2 linked regions of the Undibacterium parvum genome follow. The protein of the gene in region 2 interacts with the protein of the main gene of each other region in a pairwise test. Links are inferred from orthologs where the notes say so. Each region holds a gene or a part of one and is shown on either strand. Other genes may lie near its edges.

Region 1 (10,456 bases), 4.4 Mb from region 2 along the record:
TAAAGATTTGATCGATATTGAACTCTGGCTGGATACGCAGACTATCGATGCAATCGATAAAGATGTGTTGTTGAAATTGAAGAAAAAGGGCTTTGCAGATCGCCGCCTGGCAAAACTTTTGAAGACGACTGATACAGTCGTTCGGGAAAAGCGTAGAGCCCTGAATATACGCCCGGTTTATAAGCGTGTAGATACTTGTGCAGGAGAGTTTTCTACAAAAACTGCCTATATGTATTCAACTTATGAGGACGAGTGCGAATCCGCACCGACTGATAAGAAAAAAATTATGGTTTTGGGTGGTGGTCCTAATCGTATTGGACAGGGTATCGAATTCGATTATTGCTGTGTGCATGCGGCATTTGCTATGCGTGAAGATGGCTATGAGACGATCATGGTCAACTGCAATCCTGAAACTGTTTCGACGGATTACGATACATCGGATCGCCTGTATTTCGAACCTCTGACGTTAGAAGATGTATTGGAAATTGTCGATTTGGAGAAGCCTGTTGGAGTGATTGTGCAATACGGCGGGCAAACACCCCTTAAGTTGGCACTTGAACTTGAAGCTAATGGCGTACCAATCATTGGCACGTCACCAGACATGATAGATGCAGCAGAGGATCGCGAGCGTTTCCAGAAGATGCTCCATGATTTGGGTTTGCGCCAACCGCCAAATCGTACCGCACGTACCGAAGCAGATGCCTTGATGCTGGCTCAGGAAATTGGATATCCTTTGGTGGTTCGGCCCTCTTATGTATTGGGTGGGCGTGCGATGGAAATCGTTCATGAACAGCGTGACTTAGAGCGGTATATGCGTGAAGCCGTCAAGGTCTCGCATGACTCCCCGGTCTTGCTGGATCGATTCTTGAACGATGCTATCGAGGTAGATGTTGATTGCTTGTCGGACGGGAATCGGACTTTCATCGGTGGTGTTATGGAGCATATCGAACAAGCGGGTGTTCATTCCGGTGACTCTGCCTGTTCCTTACCACCTTACTCGTTAAAGCAAGAAACAATTGAGGAATTAAAACGTCAGACTTCACTGATGGCAAAAGGCCTAAATGTAGTTGGACTCATGAACGTTCAGTTCGCGATTCAGCAACAGGAAGGCAAAGATGTCGTCTTTGTTTTAGAAGTCAATCCGCGCGCATCGCGAACGGTACCTTTTGTTTCCAAGGTGACTGGTTTGCAATTAGCAAAAATTGCAGCGCGTTGCATGGTTGGTCAGTCACTGGATTCGCAAGGGATTTTCAAGGAGGTCATTCCTTCGTATTTCAGCGTGAAAGAGGCTGTATTCCCGTTTGTGAAATTTCCTGGCGTAGATACTATTCTTGGTCCAGAAATGAAATCAACTGGTGAGGTTATGGGCGTCGGAAAAACATTTGGTGAGGCGTTTGTTAAGTCGCAGTTGGGTGCTGGTATTAAATTACCAAAAACCGGGAAAGTTTTCCTTAGTGTAAAAGCCGCCGATAAACCAAGGGCGGTAAAAATCGCCAAAGACCTAGTGGATATGGGTTTTGGATTGGTCGCCACCAAAGGAACGGCTGCGGCTATTGTTGCATCTGGCGTGCCTTGCGCTACGATCAATAAAGTTGCGGAAGGTCGCCCACATGTCGTCGATATTATTAAAAATCGTGAGATCGCCTTGGTGATTAATACAGTGGAAGAAAAGCGTAATGCAATTAATGATTCACGGGCAATTCGGGTTTCATCATTGGCAGCAGGTGCTACGACTTACACAACCATCGCAGGCGCAGAGGCAGCAGTTGAAGGTATGCGTCATTTAAATGAATTACACGTCTATGATTTACAAGGTCTGCATAAAACCTTACACTGAATAACAAAGTAAGCTTCAATAGTGGGGCCACAGATAATCTCGGAAAAAATGGGATTCATGTGGCCCCGATATTTTTAGCTGTTTACTAAATTTGCACACGTAAAGTCTAAAAATTTTTTGTGCAAGTCAGTGAAAGATTACTGCAGATATTTTATATACCCTTGCAGTCAACCCTATTTTTAAGTTAAAGCTATGAGTACAGTACCTCTAACCAAGTTCGGAGCAGAATTGCTCAAGCAGGAATTACATAGACTAAAGACCAAAGAGCGGCCTGAAGTCATCAGTGCTATTGCGGAAGCAAGGGCGCAAGGTGACTTGTCTGAAAATGCCGAATACGATGCCGCCAAAGAGCGCCAAAGTTTTATCGAGGGACGTATTGCAGATATTGACGGTAAATTAAGTGCGGCTCAAATTATTGACCCGACTACACTTGATGCTGAAGGGCGCGTGGTATTTGGTGCAACCGTACATCTTGAAGATCTGGAAACGGATCAAAAAGTGAGCTATCAGATCGTTGGTGAGGATGAGGCCGACATAAAAGAGCGCAAGGTATCAATTACTTCACCTATAGCTCGTGCATTAATAGGTAAATATGCGGGTGATGTGGTAGGGGTGCAGGCGCCAGCCGGTGTGCGCGAATACGAAGTGCTCGACGTTCAGTATATTTAATTGACTTCAGTGACAATTTAGAGGGGATGATGTTTGCACATCATCCCCTCTAAATTTTAAGAGTTGCCCAAAGCAGATTTTTTTGCACTACTTTGACGAGGTTTTGCTCGCTTGATATTGCCGCCTTGAGTGACTCGCTCGTTGCCCTTGACCATTACTTTCGATACGGAAGGCTTCTTAGTGCCGCTAGCGCTAGGTTTTACGATAGTAACTTCGCGCATACCTTTGCCTTTTTTAATCAGCTTGGTTTCTTTTTCGCCCTCTAATTTTGGACGATAGATTACTAATAATTTACCGATATGTTGAATCGGAGCTGCCTCTAATGAGCTACAAATGGTATCGTACATTGCAACACGTGCTTCACGATCGTCACCAAAGACACGGACCTTGATTAAACCGTGCGAATTCAAGCCAGCATCGATTTCTTTCAAGACCGCTGGAGAAAGACCAGCTTCACCAATCAGTACGATGGGTTTGAGCGCATGAGCTTCAGAGCGTAATTCGCTACGTTCTGCGGGCGTGAGTTTTGACATATAAATTCCTTTAAAAGCAGTATTTTACGCTAATGGCCAAAAATAAATTCAATCAAAATTGGGTGCATGACCACATAAATGATCCTTATGTGAAATTAGCACAAAAAGAAGGCTATCGGGCCCGCGCAGTTTACAAGTTAAAAGAGATAGACGAGTCCGAAAAACTAATCAAACCAGGTCAGATTATTGTTGATCTTGGCGCCACTCCGGGTAGCTGGTCTCAGTATGTCAGAGCTAAGTTGGCTGGCAAAGAGGGCGGGGGGATACTTGGCGAGATCTTCGCACTGGATTTGTTACCTATGGATCCGATTGCCGACGTCCAATTCTTGCAAGGTGATTTTGGCGAGCAAGATGTATTGGATAAATTGGAGGCGCAGTTGCGTGGGCGCAAAGTAGATCTTGTTTTATCGGATATGGCACCAAATCTCTCCGGCAATTCTCATGTTGACGCAGCAAGAATAGAAAATATTATTGAGTTAGCGGTGACCTTTGCCAAGGCGCACTTGAAGCCAAATGGCGCTTTGTTGGTCAAGTGTTTTCATGGTCCTAGTTATAATAATATTGTAGATATGTTCAAAACCGAGTTCAAAACAGTAGCAAATAAAAAGCCTAAAGCAAGCAAAGATAAATCTTCCGAGATTTTTTTGCTTGGAAAATGCTTAAAAAGTTAAATAGTTGAATTCTCGCTCTTGATAATCATCAACATAGGCAACATATCTTGTCTAGCAAGCTCTATCCATTACGGGTAGAATGATCACCTACGTGTGCAAGGCAATTCGTGCGTTTATCGTACGTCCAAGGAGTTCTCGTGAACAATATGTTTTCTAAAGCAGCCATTTGGGTGGTAATAGCCCTAGTGCTTTTTATGGTATTTAAACAATTCGATGGCCGCGGTTTAAGTTCCGGTGCTACTTCTATGCCTTACTCTGAGTTTTTGGATGAGGTGAGGGCGAAGCACATCAAAGAGGCGACTATCGATGATGCAAATCGCACTGTGGTTGCAACCACACTTGAAGGTAAAAAAATACGTTCGCAATTGACTATTTTCGATCGCGGTTTGGTCGGCGATTTGGTTAATTACGGAATTAAGTTTGATAACAAACCGCCTGAAGAACAATCTTTCTTATCCCAAGTCTTTATATCTTGGTTCCCTATGCTCTTACTGATAGGTGTTTGGGTGTTTTTTATGCGCCAGATGCAAGGTGGCGGCAAAGGCGGTGCTTTTTCGTTCGGAAAATCTAAAGCGCGCATGCTTGACGATACCAATAATAACGTCACTTTTGCGGACGTAGCTGGTTGCGATGAGGCGAAAGAGGAAGTTACTGAGATCGTAGAGTTCTTACGTGATCCAACGAAATTTCAAAAACTTGGCGGGCGTATTCCACGTGGTGTTTTAATGGTGGGGCCACCAGGAACAGGTAAGACGTTGCTGGCGCGTGCTATTGCCGGTGAAGCGAAAGTACCTTTCTTCACCATCGCGGGTTCTGATTTCGTTGAGATGTTTGTTGGCGTTGGCGCCTCACGCGTAAGAGATATGTTCGATAACGCGAAAAAGCATTCGCCTTGTATTATCTTTATCGATGAGATCGATGCAGTAGGGCGCCATCGCGGTGCTGGTATGGGCGGCGGCAACGATGAGCGTGAGCAAACATTAAACCAAATGCTGGTCGAGATGGATGGCTTTGAGCCAAATTCTGGTGTGATCGTCGTTGCAGCTACCAACCGCGCGGATGTACTTGACAAGGCATTGTTGCGCCCAGGTCGTTTTGACCGACAAGTCACTGTTGGCTTGCCAGATATTCGTGGCCGCGAGCAAATTTTAAATGTACATATGCGTAAGGTGCCAATCGCGCCTGACGTTAAGGCAGATATTTTGGCACGTGGAACCCCAGGTTTTTCTGGTGCAGATCTGGCAAATTTGGTTAATGAATCAGCTTTGTTTGCAGCCCGTCGCAATAAGCGTTTAGTCGAAATGCAAGATTTTGAAGATGCAAAAGACAAAATCTACATGGGACCTGAGCGTAAATCTATGGTTATGCGTGAAGACGAACGTAAAAATACAGCGTATCACGAATCTGGGCATGCTGTCGTAGCAAAACTTTTGCCGAAGGCAGATCCAGTACACAAAGTTACTATTATGCCGCGCGGAAATGCTTTGGGTTTAACCTGGCAATTGCCTGAGCATGATCAAATCAGCGGCTATAAAGATAAGATGCTAGAAGAGATTGCGATATTGTTTGGCGGTCGCATCGCTGAAGAATTGTTCGTTGGACAGATGTCAACTGGCGCCTCGAACGACTTTTCGCGTGCGACAAAGTTGGCAAGGTCGATGGTGACACGCTTTGGTATGTCCGATAGCTTAGGCGTGATGGTGTATGAAGATAGTCAGCAAGATGGTTATTTCGGTGGCGCCTCAAAAACAATTTCCGAAGCCACTCAGCAAAAAGTTGATGCAGAGATACGCGCAATTCTGGATGCTCAATATGCGATTTCGCGTCAGTTACTAGAGCAAAATCGCGATAAGGTTGAGGCAATGACCAAGGCATTGTTAGATTGGGAAACCATAGACGCCGATCAAATTAATGACATTATGAGCGGGATAGAGCCAAGGCCGCCAAAAGCCGGACAGCCTACTCCCAAAACGACATCTGATGGTAAATCTGGTGGCGTTACACCAAGCGCAACCGCTCCGGCTTAAGACTATTGAATATCGCTGTCTTTGATTAATTATTTTGCATGTAAGGGTGAGGAGTAATCCTCGCCCTTATTTTTTATCTATGAATACATTTTTTAGATGTGGGCGTTATCGCTTTGCACTCGATGGCGCTGGCAGTCGCCCGATAGTAATGGGCATCCTGAACGTTACACCTGACTCATTTTCGGATGGTGGCAATTACCGTTTTCTTGATGACGCCATTTCTCGTGCGGAGCAAATGATAGCCGACGGCGTTGATATTATTGATATTGGTGGCGAGTCAACAAGGCCGGGCGCTGCAACAGTCTCTATAGAAGTTGAGCTGCAACGCGTTATGCCTATAATTTTCGCTTTGCGGGACTGTGGCAAAGCGATTTCTATTGATACCTATAAGCCCGAAGTGATGCGTGAAGCGATTATGGCAGGGGTGGATATGGTAAATGATGTACGTGGTTTTGCCTCTATCGAGGCTAGGCAAGTAGTCTCCGACGTCGAGGTCGGGCTGTGTGTCATGCACATGCAAAATTTGCCGAGTAATATGCAGTTAGCACCGGCATATGCCGATGTTAATGATGCAGTAACCGATTTTTTTTCACAGCGACTTTCAGAACTAGATGCGCTTGGGGTGGATAGAGCAAGAGTCTGTCTGGATCCGGGTTTTGGCTTCGGTAAAACCTTAGCGCATAATATCTCGATGATGCGCCACCTTGCTGAGTTTCGAAATACTTTCGACCTACCTATCTTGGCAGGCCTTTCACGCAAAAGCATGATAGGCGAAATTGTGGGGCGTCCGGTTGAGCAGCGTTTGGCCGGCAGCCTGGCTGCTGCACTTGGTGCCGTAAATCAAGGTGCACGCTTATTGCGTGTTCATGATGTAGCCGAAACGGTAGATGCGATTAAAGTTTGGCAGCAAATATCAAATTAATTGAACTAGGATAAAAAATGACAAGAAAATATTTTGGGACCGATGGCATACGCGGCAAAGTTGGGGTTTATCCGATTACTCCTGATTTCGTAATGCGACTAGGTTACGCAGCTGGCAAGATGTTGGCAAACTCTGACAGTTTCGCCGGTAAGCGTCCTACCGTATTGATTGGAAAAGACACGCGCGTTTCTGGCTACATGTTGGAGGCCTCATTAGAGGCGGGTTTTGCGGCAGCGGGGGTCGATGTGATGCTGTCCGGGCCTATGCCTACGCCCGCGGTAGCTTACCTGACCAGAGCCTTGCGCTTATCCGCAGGCGTCGTTATATCGGCTTCGCACAACCCCTACGAAGACAATGGCATTAAGTTTTTTTCCGCACAAGGAGATAAGCTGGCAGATGAAGTTGAGCTGGCGATTGAGGCTGAGCTTGAAAAGCCTATGGACTGCGTCAGCTCAGAAAATTTAGGTAAGGCACATCGCTTGCGTGATGCCAACGGTCGCTACATAGAATTTTGCAAAAGCACTTACCCAAATGAGTTAGATTTACGTGGTCTCAAAATCGTAGTCGATTGCGCACATGGTGCCGCCTACGACATCGCACCTCATGTCTTCCATGAGCTCGGCGCCGAAGTCATTGCAATTGGCAATCAGCCCAATGGTTTCAATATTAATGACAAAGTCGGGGCAACATCTCCCGATGCCTTGGCCTTGGCTGTCAGAGCGAATCATGCCGATCTTGGGATCGCCTTGGACGGCGACGCTGATCGTCTGTTAATGGTGGATAAGAACGGGAAAATTTACGATGGAGATCAGTTACTGTATTTAATGGTGATCGATAGATTGGCAATAGGTCCGGTTCCCGGCGTCGTTGGTACCTTAATGACGAACATGGCGGTTGAAATCGCGTTCCAAAAATTGGGCGTTGGATTTACCAGAGCCAAAGTCGGCGACCGTTATGTTCTGGAACAAATGCGTGAACGCGGTTGGTTATTGGGGGGGGAAGGATCTGGTCATTTACTGTGCCTGGATAAGCATAGCACCGGTGACGGCATCGTCTCAGCACTACAGGTCTTGTCTGCTTTGCGACGCAACGAGCAAACCTTAGATCAGTGTTTTGAAAATTTAGAATTATTTCCACAAGTACTCATCAATGTAAGGGTGCCGACTGGTTTTGATTGGCAAAAAAATGAGGCGCTGTTAGCTGAAAAAATCAAGGTTGAGGCTGAGTTGGCAGGCAAAGGACGGGTCTTGATTCGTGCCTCTGGTACCGAGCCATTGATACGTGTAATGGTCGAAACTGCTGACGCCAACATGGCAAATTCACTGGCCAGACGTTTAGCGGAATGTATTCCGTCTAAACAGGCATAATATTTCGCTGTGAGCCCGTTTCAACCTTGAAAAGGGCGTCGATAACATGTACTATTCAGCCTTCTGTTTTTTGCGCCATGAGTTCGATGTGGCGCCGATATTTGAGAAAATCGGGTGCATTTTTTATCTAAGTAATCGATAAAAAATCGCCTTGATTTATTCGACTTGAGCTTGCTTAGAGCATAAAACAGAACTATGCGTCGGTAGCTCAGCTGGATAGAGCAATGCCCTTCTAAGGCATGGGTCGGGGGTTCGAGCCCCTCCCGACGCACCAGAATATAAGTAAGAGTAAAAATGAGTTATAGGCATACGCTTATAGCTCATTTTTTATTTGTACTTTACCTTGGTCCGACTTTGCTTCATCTTTGCCCTCCACCAGATTTACACTGCAGTTCAGCTTTCTCATTGGCTTTCTTGAGCTTGGTTTTTGCCTTGCTCATAGATTTAGCTGTGGCATTCGCCAGTTCTTCCTTGGCCCATTTTGCGCTCAGTTGTAGTGACGCACATTTCTGTTTGTCTTTTTCATTTTTAGCCGAAATTTTGCGCTGCTCTTTCTGATATTTTTCTTCTTCTTTCTGGCGTGCACTGAGCAATTTATTTAGATCTGCTTTTTCTTTTTCACTCGTGTTGACTGCTTGCTGGTAGTCTTTGCCCGAAATATTGTTACTGCTCTTATGTAATGACTGAGTAGCGCTGTCCGGGCAGGGTGTTTGCATATAAGTGCTGACACCCTTATCTACACATTTGTAGGTTTCCGCGGAAGCTGGCGTGATCAAAATCAATGGCGTGAGACAGATGATGCTGAAGCTGAAGCTGAAGCTAATCCAGAGATGTCGTTTCATGGCGTACTCCTATCACTTTTCCAGGGTTCATCAACTGATGTGGGTCCAACGCTTCTTTTATGGCCTGCATCAGGCGTATTTCTAAAGGTGATTTATACAAAAGTATCTCCTCTTTTTTCAACGCTCCTATGCCATGCTCGGCCGAGATGGATCCATGATGACGGTGTACGCTGTCATGCACTATGCGATTCACCTGCGCTTGTGCCAGCAGAAAATCATTGGCATGTTGGTGCGCGGGGGGCGAAACGTTATAGTGTAAATTTCCATCACCTAAATGCCCGAAGCAAACCATACGACAAGCAGGAAAGGCCGTCTGCAAAAGTGTATCCGTGGCTGAGATAAATGTAGCAATCTGCGAAACAGGGATTGAAATATCGTGTTTAATATTTTTTCCCTCGCGTGCCTGGGCGCTGGAAATGAGCTCGCGAAATTTCCAGATCGCAGCAGCCTGGCTGAGCGAGTTGGCGATCACCACATCTAGAATTAAGCCAGACTGCAGTGCGCTTGCCAGCAGATTTTCTAGCTGGGTCCGGGTATGCTCTTGAGTCTCGGAACTTGAAAGCTCGATCAGAACATACTGCGGATGAGATCTGCTAAATATTTTAGGTAGCTCGGCAAAGTGCTTGTGTACCAACTGTAGGCAAAAATCGGAAAACAGTTCAAAACCAGTCAAGCTTGCGCCAGTATGTTCTTGGACTAAACTTAATAAGCCTAAGGCTGCATTCACGTCGGCCAGCGCAATCAAGGCGGTCACTTCACTCTTGGGAATAGGGAATAATTTAATCACAGCGGCGGTGATGATGCCCAAAGTGCCTTCGGAGCCTATGAATAAATCACGTAAATCGTAACCGGTATTGTCTTTTCGCAGAGCCCGCAAACCATCCCAAATTTCGCCGGCGGCAGTCACTACTTCCAGTCCCAGGCAAAGCTCGCGGGCGTTGCCGTAACGTAGTACCGCAGTGCCGCCCGCATTGGTGGCGAGGTTGCCGCCTATAGTGCAGGATCCTTCCGATGCTAGCGAAAGTGGATACAGGCGATCGGCTCCTTGTGCTGCGGCTTGTACTTCGGCCAGTAAGCATCCGGCTTCTACCGTCATCGTATTATTGGCGGCGTCTATCTTCCTGATGCGCTTGAGGCGTTTCAAAGACAATACAATGCTGTTGCCGCTTTGATCTGGAATGCTGCCTAATACCAAGCCAGTGTTACCACCTTGTGGCACGATGGCGATCTGATGTTCAGCGCACAGTCGCACCAATGCCGCCACTTCCTCGCTGTTGGCGGGGCTGAGTACCGCCAGGGCTTTCCCTACTTCACGCTGACGCTGGTCGGTGAGGTAAGTCAGCATTTCATCTTGCTCGCTCAGGACATAATTAGCACCGATGGTTTGCTGGCAGAGATGCAGAAATGGCGACATGGTTTAGACTTTTATCCGGTGCGTCAATCGGTGGATTTGCTTGCGGTTTTTGCGGCCGCTTTTGCCGCTCTCTTGTAGGGCCGCAGATAGGAGATACTGCTAAAAAAGAAGACGACTGACAAGATGATCTCTATCCAGGCTAAGAAGTTCGACATGGGTAAGATGTCGCTACGG
Region 2 (5,606 bases):
CGCCTGCCGCAATTCGCAAATTTTCTGCCTAAGCTTGGCATCTTGACTCCAAGGGGCGAAAATAGCATTTTTTCGCTCAGCAGAAGGCATTAGTCGCGCCAACTCCCGTAAATCTAAAGAGAATCCGGTGGCGGGACGAGCACGTCCAAAAGCCTCACCAACATGGTCATAACGACCGCCACGTGCCACCGCATTTGGTAAGCCTGGTACAAAAACGCTAAACATCACTCCGCTGTGGTAATGATACCCGCGTAAATCTGCAAGATCTATAGACACTTGCGCATTAAGCGCCAGTTTCACCAAAGACTCTAACTCATCAAGTGCAGTGCTAATCCCACTCAATTTCGGCAGTAATTCGCGCGCCCTCTGAATCACGGTGGCATCACCATACAGATTGGGTAGATCCAGAAGAGCCTGTCTCACGATAGGTGAAAAATCTCGCGTAAGCAAATCCAGTGCAGGCAAATCCTTAGATTCGAGCAAAGAAAATAATTGAGCCTCATGTTTCTTCGCTAAATCATCACTCTCCAAAAGCGCCCGCAATACACCTACGTGACATAAATCCAGACTTACTTCAGAGATATTCGCTATCGCGAGTGTAGCCAGAACCAATTCTTGAATTTCGGCATCAGCCTCCAAACCAGCGTGCCCATAAATTTCAGCGCCAATTTGTATAGGTTCACGAGTTGCATGCAAACCGGAGGGACGCGTCTGCAAAACACTGCCAGCGTAACAAAGGCGTGTCACCGACGATCTATTGAGTAGATGCGCGTCAATTCTGGCTACCTGCGTCGTCATATCGGCACGTATCCCCATGGTACGACCAGACAATTGATCAACCAATTTGAATGTACGCAAATCAAGATCTTGTCCGGCGCCCGTTAATAGGGATTCTATGTACTCTAGTAGCGGCGGCATTACCAACTCGTAACCATAAAGTCTAAAGTTATCGAGGATTACGCGCCGTAATTCCTCAATTTTGCGTGCCTCGGAAGGCAAGACATCTGCTATGTTTTCGGGTAAAAGCCAGTTTGGCATGAGAATAAATTCAAAAAAACTGTTGGAAAATAAAAGCCGGCAAAATCATCCTGGCGAACCGGACAAACGTAGGCAGACTGCAAGCCTAGGGTTTGCAGTCTGCCTACGTTTTCACCACTTAAATGCCTAAATACTATTTCGTTTTGCTAGGAGCAGATATTGAGCCTGTCGCACCTGGACTTTTGAAATACTTAAAAAATTCAGAGTTGGGATCCACAACTAAAACATCATTTTTCGTCTTAAAACTTGATCTATAGGCTTCGAGGCTGCGATAAAACTTATAGAACTCAGGATTTTGACCAAATGCCTGAGCATAAATCTGTGAAGCTTGAGCGTCACCCGCACCCCTAGTCTGCTCCGCCTCTTTATATGCCTCAGCTAGAATAACGACGCGTTGCTTGTCAGCATCTGCTCGAATTTTTTCGGAATCAGCAAAACCTGTAGAGCGCAACTCATTCGCAACCCGCATACGCTCCGACTTCATTCGATCGTAAACTGAATTATTAATTTGCTCAACATAATCGACGCGCTTCAATCTTACATCCACAATTTCAACGCCTATCTGCTTCGCCTCTTCGGTAACTTTGGTACGAATTGCAGTCATTACCTTATCACGCTCACCAGAAATGACGTCACGCACAGTACGCTTGGTAATCTCATCATTCAAGGCTGCTTTAACGATTTGAGACATCCTATCTCTAGCTCTGCCCTCATCTCCACCAAAGCTAACGTAATACAATTTTGGCGCAACTATATGCCACTTCACATAAGTATCAACCAAGATATTTTTCTTCTCGGCGGTGATAAATCGATCGGCCTCAGGAGACTCAATTGTCAGAATACGCTTATCTAAGAACAGAACATTTTGAAAAGGCGGAGGCAGCTTAAAATGAAGTCCTGGCTCGCTAATTACCGACTTAACTTCACCCAAAGCAAACACAATCGCATGGGAGCGTTGATCAACGACAAATATTGTTGACGACAAGACCAATAAAGCCAAGGCCAGCGCAATCATAGAGGAAGAAAATTTATTCACTATCGTACCTCTCTATCACGGGAATCTCTAACATCGCGAGCTCGACCGTCTTTACTAAAACGCATTTCCACCGTCGGCACTTGCTCTGTTGCGGCAACTGCTGGCGTAGCCACCGCTGGCTTCGCTACCGCCGAGGCGTCTGATTGGGCAATCAATTTATCTAAAGGCAAATAAATCATATTGTTATTATTCTTTGTATCAAGCATCAACTTGGTGGTATTCGAGAAAATTTGTTGCATGGTCTCTAAATACATGCGGTCTCGTGTGACTAACGGCGCCTTTTGATACTCGGTCAATACTTGCCTAAAGCGTCCGGCATTACCCTCAGAGTTCGCGACAACTTTTGCTTTATATGCCTCGGACTCTTGCAGCAGTCGCGAAGCTTCACCCCTAGCCTTAGGAATCACGTCATTTGCATAGGCCTGACCTTCATTTTTTTGACGTTCTTTGTCCTGCCCAGCCTTTACGGCATCGTCGAATGCAGCCTGTACTTGCTCCGGAGGCTGAACCCCTTGCATCGTCACATTTGTGATTTGCACACCCGCCTTATACCGATCCAAAACCTGCTGCATAAGACTGTTCACATCCAAGGCCACTTTTTCGCGCCCTTCATAAAGAACAAAATCCATCTTGCTGCGTCCAACGATTTCACGAATCGCAGTCTCAGCGACTTGTCTTATCATTTCTTCTTGATCACGATTATTGTAAAGCCATTGCGCTGCATCCTTCAGCTTGTACTGCACTGCGAATTGAATGTCGATAATATTCTCATCGTCAGTCAACATCAGAGCTTCTTTGGGCTGCTTGTTCTTAACATTTGAACGATAGCCCACTTCCACAGTTCTTACTTGTGACACGTTAACAATCTCATGCCCTTGGATGGGTGCTGGCCAACGCCAGTTAAACCCTGCTGACGTCGAGTGACTATACTTGCCAAACGTAGTGATAACCGCTGTTTGACCTTCCTGAACAATAAAAAAGCCGCTAACAGTCCAGATGAAAACAACGACCGCCAAGATAACGGCAATACCAATTTTTGCACCGGCAGCATCTGGAGAGAACCCACCACTGCCACCACCGTCACCACTTCCCTTACCACCCAGCAATTGACTAATGCGCTGATTAAAATCACGCCAAAGCTGATCCAGATCTGGTGGGCCGTCGGAGGGTTTTTTTCCATCCTGATTATTGTTTTGCGAGCCACGTCCCCATTGCGGGTCGTTTAGTGACAACGTCAAACCAATTCTTTTTAAAAGTGAAACAAGCATTCTGTCGTTATCCAATTAAATAGTGGGCTGAACTACAAGCAAGCTCAATTAAAACGGGCGTCATTCAATTCAACTTCAACTGCTGGTGTGCCGCGTTTGATTGCATCAAGTTTCGCGTAATCGGCAACTGCATGGCGTAAGTACTCCATCCCGGCACCGGTACGGGCGCTTAGAAAGACTCTTTCGATTTTATCATACTCGCCGATCTCAAATCTTGGCTCCATTGACGCAAGATCAATTTTATTCCAAACCAATAATTGCGGAATATGATCGGCACCAATCTCTTTTAAGACGTGATTCACCTGCAAAATCTGATCCGAACGAACTGGACTACTCGCATCAACAACGTGTATCAATAAATCGGCATGAATCGTTTCTTCCAAGGTTGCTCGAAATGCAGCGACCAACTGATGCGGCAATTCACGAATAAAACCAACCGTATCAGAAATAACAACACCTCCCGCATCCCCCAGATACAAACGACGAGAGGTCGTATCTAAGGTGGCAAATAATTGATCTGCTGCGTATGCATCGGCCTTGGTAAGCGAATTAAACAGCGTAGATTTACCAGCATTAGTGTAGCCAACCAGTGAGACAGAAAAAGTTTGACTGCGACCTCTAGAGCGACGCTGAGTCTCTCGCTGTTTATGCAACTTCTCCATCTTCGCTTTCAGCGCTTTTACACGCTCACCCAACAAACGTCGATCCGTTTCAAGTTGCGTTTCACCAGGACCGCGCAAGCCTATACCGCCTTTTTGTCGCTCCAAATGAGTCCAACCTCGTATCAGGCGGGTGGCGAGATGCTGCAACTGCGCCAACTCAATCTGTACTTTACCTTCATGGCTGCGAGCACGTTGCGCGAAGATATCCAAAATCAGACTCGTTCTATCGACCACACGCACTTTAAGATGTCGCTCTAGATTTCGTTGCTGCGCTGGTGATAAAGCGTGATTAAAGATCACAATATCAGATTCAACATCGGCAACCGCATGCGCTATCTCATCAGCTTTTCCAGAACCCACAAATAGAGCTGCATCAGGACTGGAACGCTTGCAAGTAATGGTAAGGATTGGCTCAGCACCGGCGGATTGAGAGAGCAAAGAAAGCTCATCTAAACTCGCTTCGAAGTCCCCTTTACCGAAATCGACACCAACCAAAATCGCCCGAGTTGAAATACTTTTACTCAAAGAATTATTCCAGTAAATACTACTCAGGTTCTGATTCGGCGTTGATACTCACTGCACGTGCTGGCACCACAGTAGAAATGGCGTGTTTATAGACCATTTGAGTAACGGTATTGCGCAATAGCACAACATACTGATCAAAGGATTCAATATGACCTTGCAGTTTAATACCGTTCACAAGGTAAATCGATACGGGGATGTGTTCTTTGCGCAAAGCATTTAAGAACGGGTCTTGTAACAGTTGCCCTTTATTACTCATAACAGCTCCATTGTGTTGTTGTGATCAGGAGATTGGGGCACTTTTATGAAACTCAAGTGCCCCGAAAGATGACTACCATACAAAGTAATCTATTTTTACTTGCCAGTTAAATACATCGAACTATGCATCAACAAATAATTATTTTTCTACCTTGGCGAAAGGGTTCTTCCCGGACCGCATTTCTATGCGCAAAGGGGTACCCACAAGTGAAAATGTTTCGCGAAAATGTTTTTCGAGATAACGCTTATACACGTCGCCAATAGAGTCAAGAGCATTGCCATGAATAACGATGATAGGTGGATTTTGCCCGCCCTGATGCGCGTACCGAAGTTTCGGACGAATCGAGCCCTTGCGTTTAGGCTGCTGATGCTCAACCGCCTCTATCAAAGCACGAGTCAATTTTGGAGTCGACAGATTCGCCATTGCAGCGGCATAAGCAGCGTCAATAGACTTCATCATAGGGTCAATACCCGATGACTTTAATGCAGAAACAAAATGAAATTTAGCGAAAGTTAAAAAATTCAACTTGCGCTCGATATCTACTTTGATTTCATCACGACGATCGCTTTGCAGGCCATCCCATTTATTCACACCAACAACCAGAGCACGCCCCGACTCCAGAATAAAGCCAGCTATATGCGCATCCTGTTCAGAGATGTCTTGCTGCGCATCCAAAAGCAACAAAACCACATTGGCCTCGGACACTGATTGCAAAGTCTTCACAACAGAAAATTTTTCGATTGCTTCGAACACCTTTCCACGGCGACGAATACCTGCAGTATCTATCAAGGTGTAATGCTTGCCATCTCGTTCAAAAGGAA

Evidence for each region.
Region 1: the proteins of hflC (region 2) and ftsH interact in binary tests that used the Escherichia coli proteins (3 or more experiments, as listed by UniProt). The link is inferred for Undibacterium parvum from one-to-one orthologs.

Annotation. Positions count from the first base shown.
Region 1 is NZ_CP034464.1:4,459,429-4,469,884, forward strand. What follows is about bases 3,343-6,292. They hold ftsH (ATP-dependent zinc metalloprotease FtsH), read left to right. Parts: upstream 3,343-3,847; coding sequence 3,848-5,737; downstream 5,738-6,292. Other genes in these bases: EJN92_RS19455 (RlmE family RNA methyltransferase), read left to right, coding at 3,343-3,710; folP (dihydropteroate synthase), read left to right, coding at 5,817-6,292. Outside these bases: carB (carbamoyl-phosphate synthase large subunit), read left to right, coding at 1-1,837; transcription elongation factor GreA, read left to right, coding at 2,030-2,506; EJN92_RS19450 (YhbY family RNA-binding protein), read right to left, coding at 2,563-3,039; more of EJN92_RS19455, read left to right, coding at 3,072-3,342; more of folP, read left to right, coding at 6,293-6,659; glmM (phosphoglucosamine mutase), read left to right, coding at 6,677-8,026; EJN92_RS19480 (DUF4124 domain-containing protein), read right to left, coding at 8,386-8,802; EJN92_RS19485 (FAD-binding oxidoreductase), read right to left, coding at 8,846-10,282; EJN92_RS19490 (DUF2069 domain-containing protein), read right to left, coding at 10,306-10,456. UniProt on the Escherichia coli protein: Acts as a processive, ATP-dependent zinc metallopeptidase for both cytoplasmic and membrane proteins. Plays a role in the quality control of integral membrane proteins.
Region 2 is NZ_CP034464.1:107,069-112,674, forward strand. Bases 113-2,992 are described here. They hold hflC (protease modulator HflC), read right to left. Parts: upstream 2,054-2,992; coding sequence 1,172-2,053; downstream 113-1,171. Other genes in these bases: EJN92_RS00530 (ATP phosphoribosyltransferase regulatory subunit), read right to left, coding at 113-1,038; hflK (FtsH protease activity modulator HflK), read right to left, coding at 2,074-2,992. Outside these bases: more of EJN92_RS00530, read right to left, coding at 1-112; more of hflK, read right to left, coding at 2,993-3,342; GTPase HflX, read right to left, coding at 3,387-4,529; RNA chaperone Hfq, read right to left, coding at 4,549-4,785; ribosome biogenesis GTPase Der, read right to left, coding at 4,924-5,606.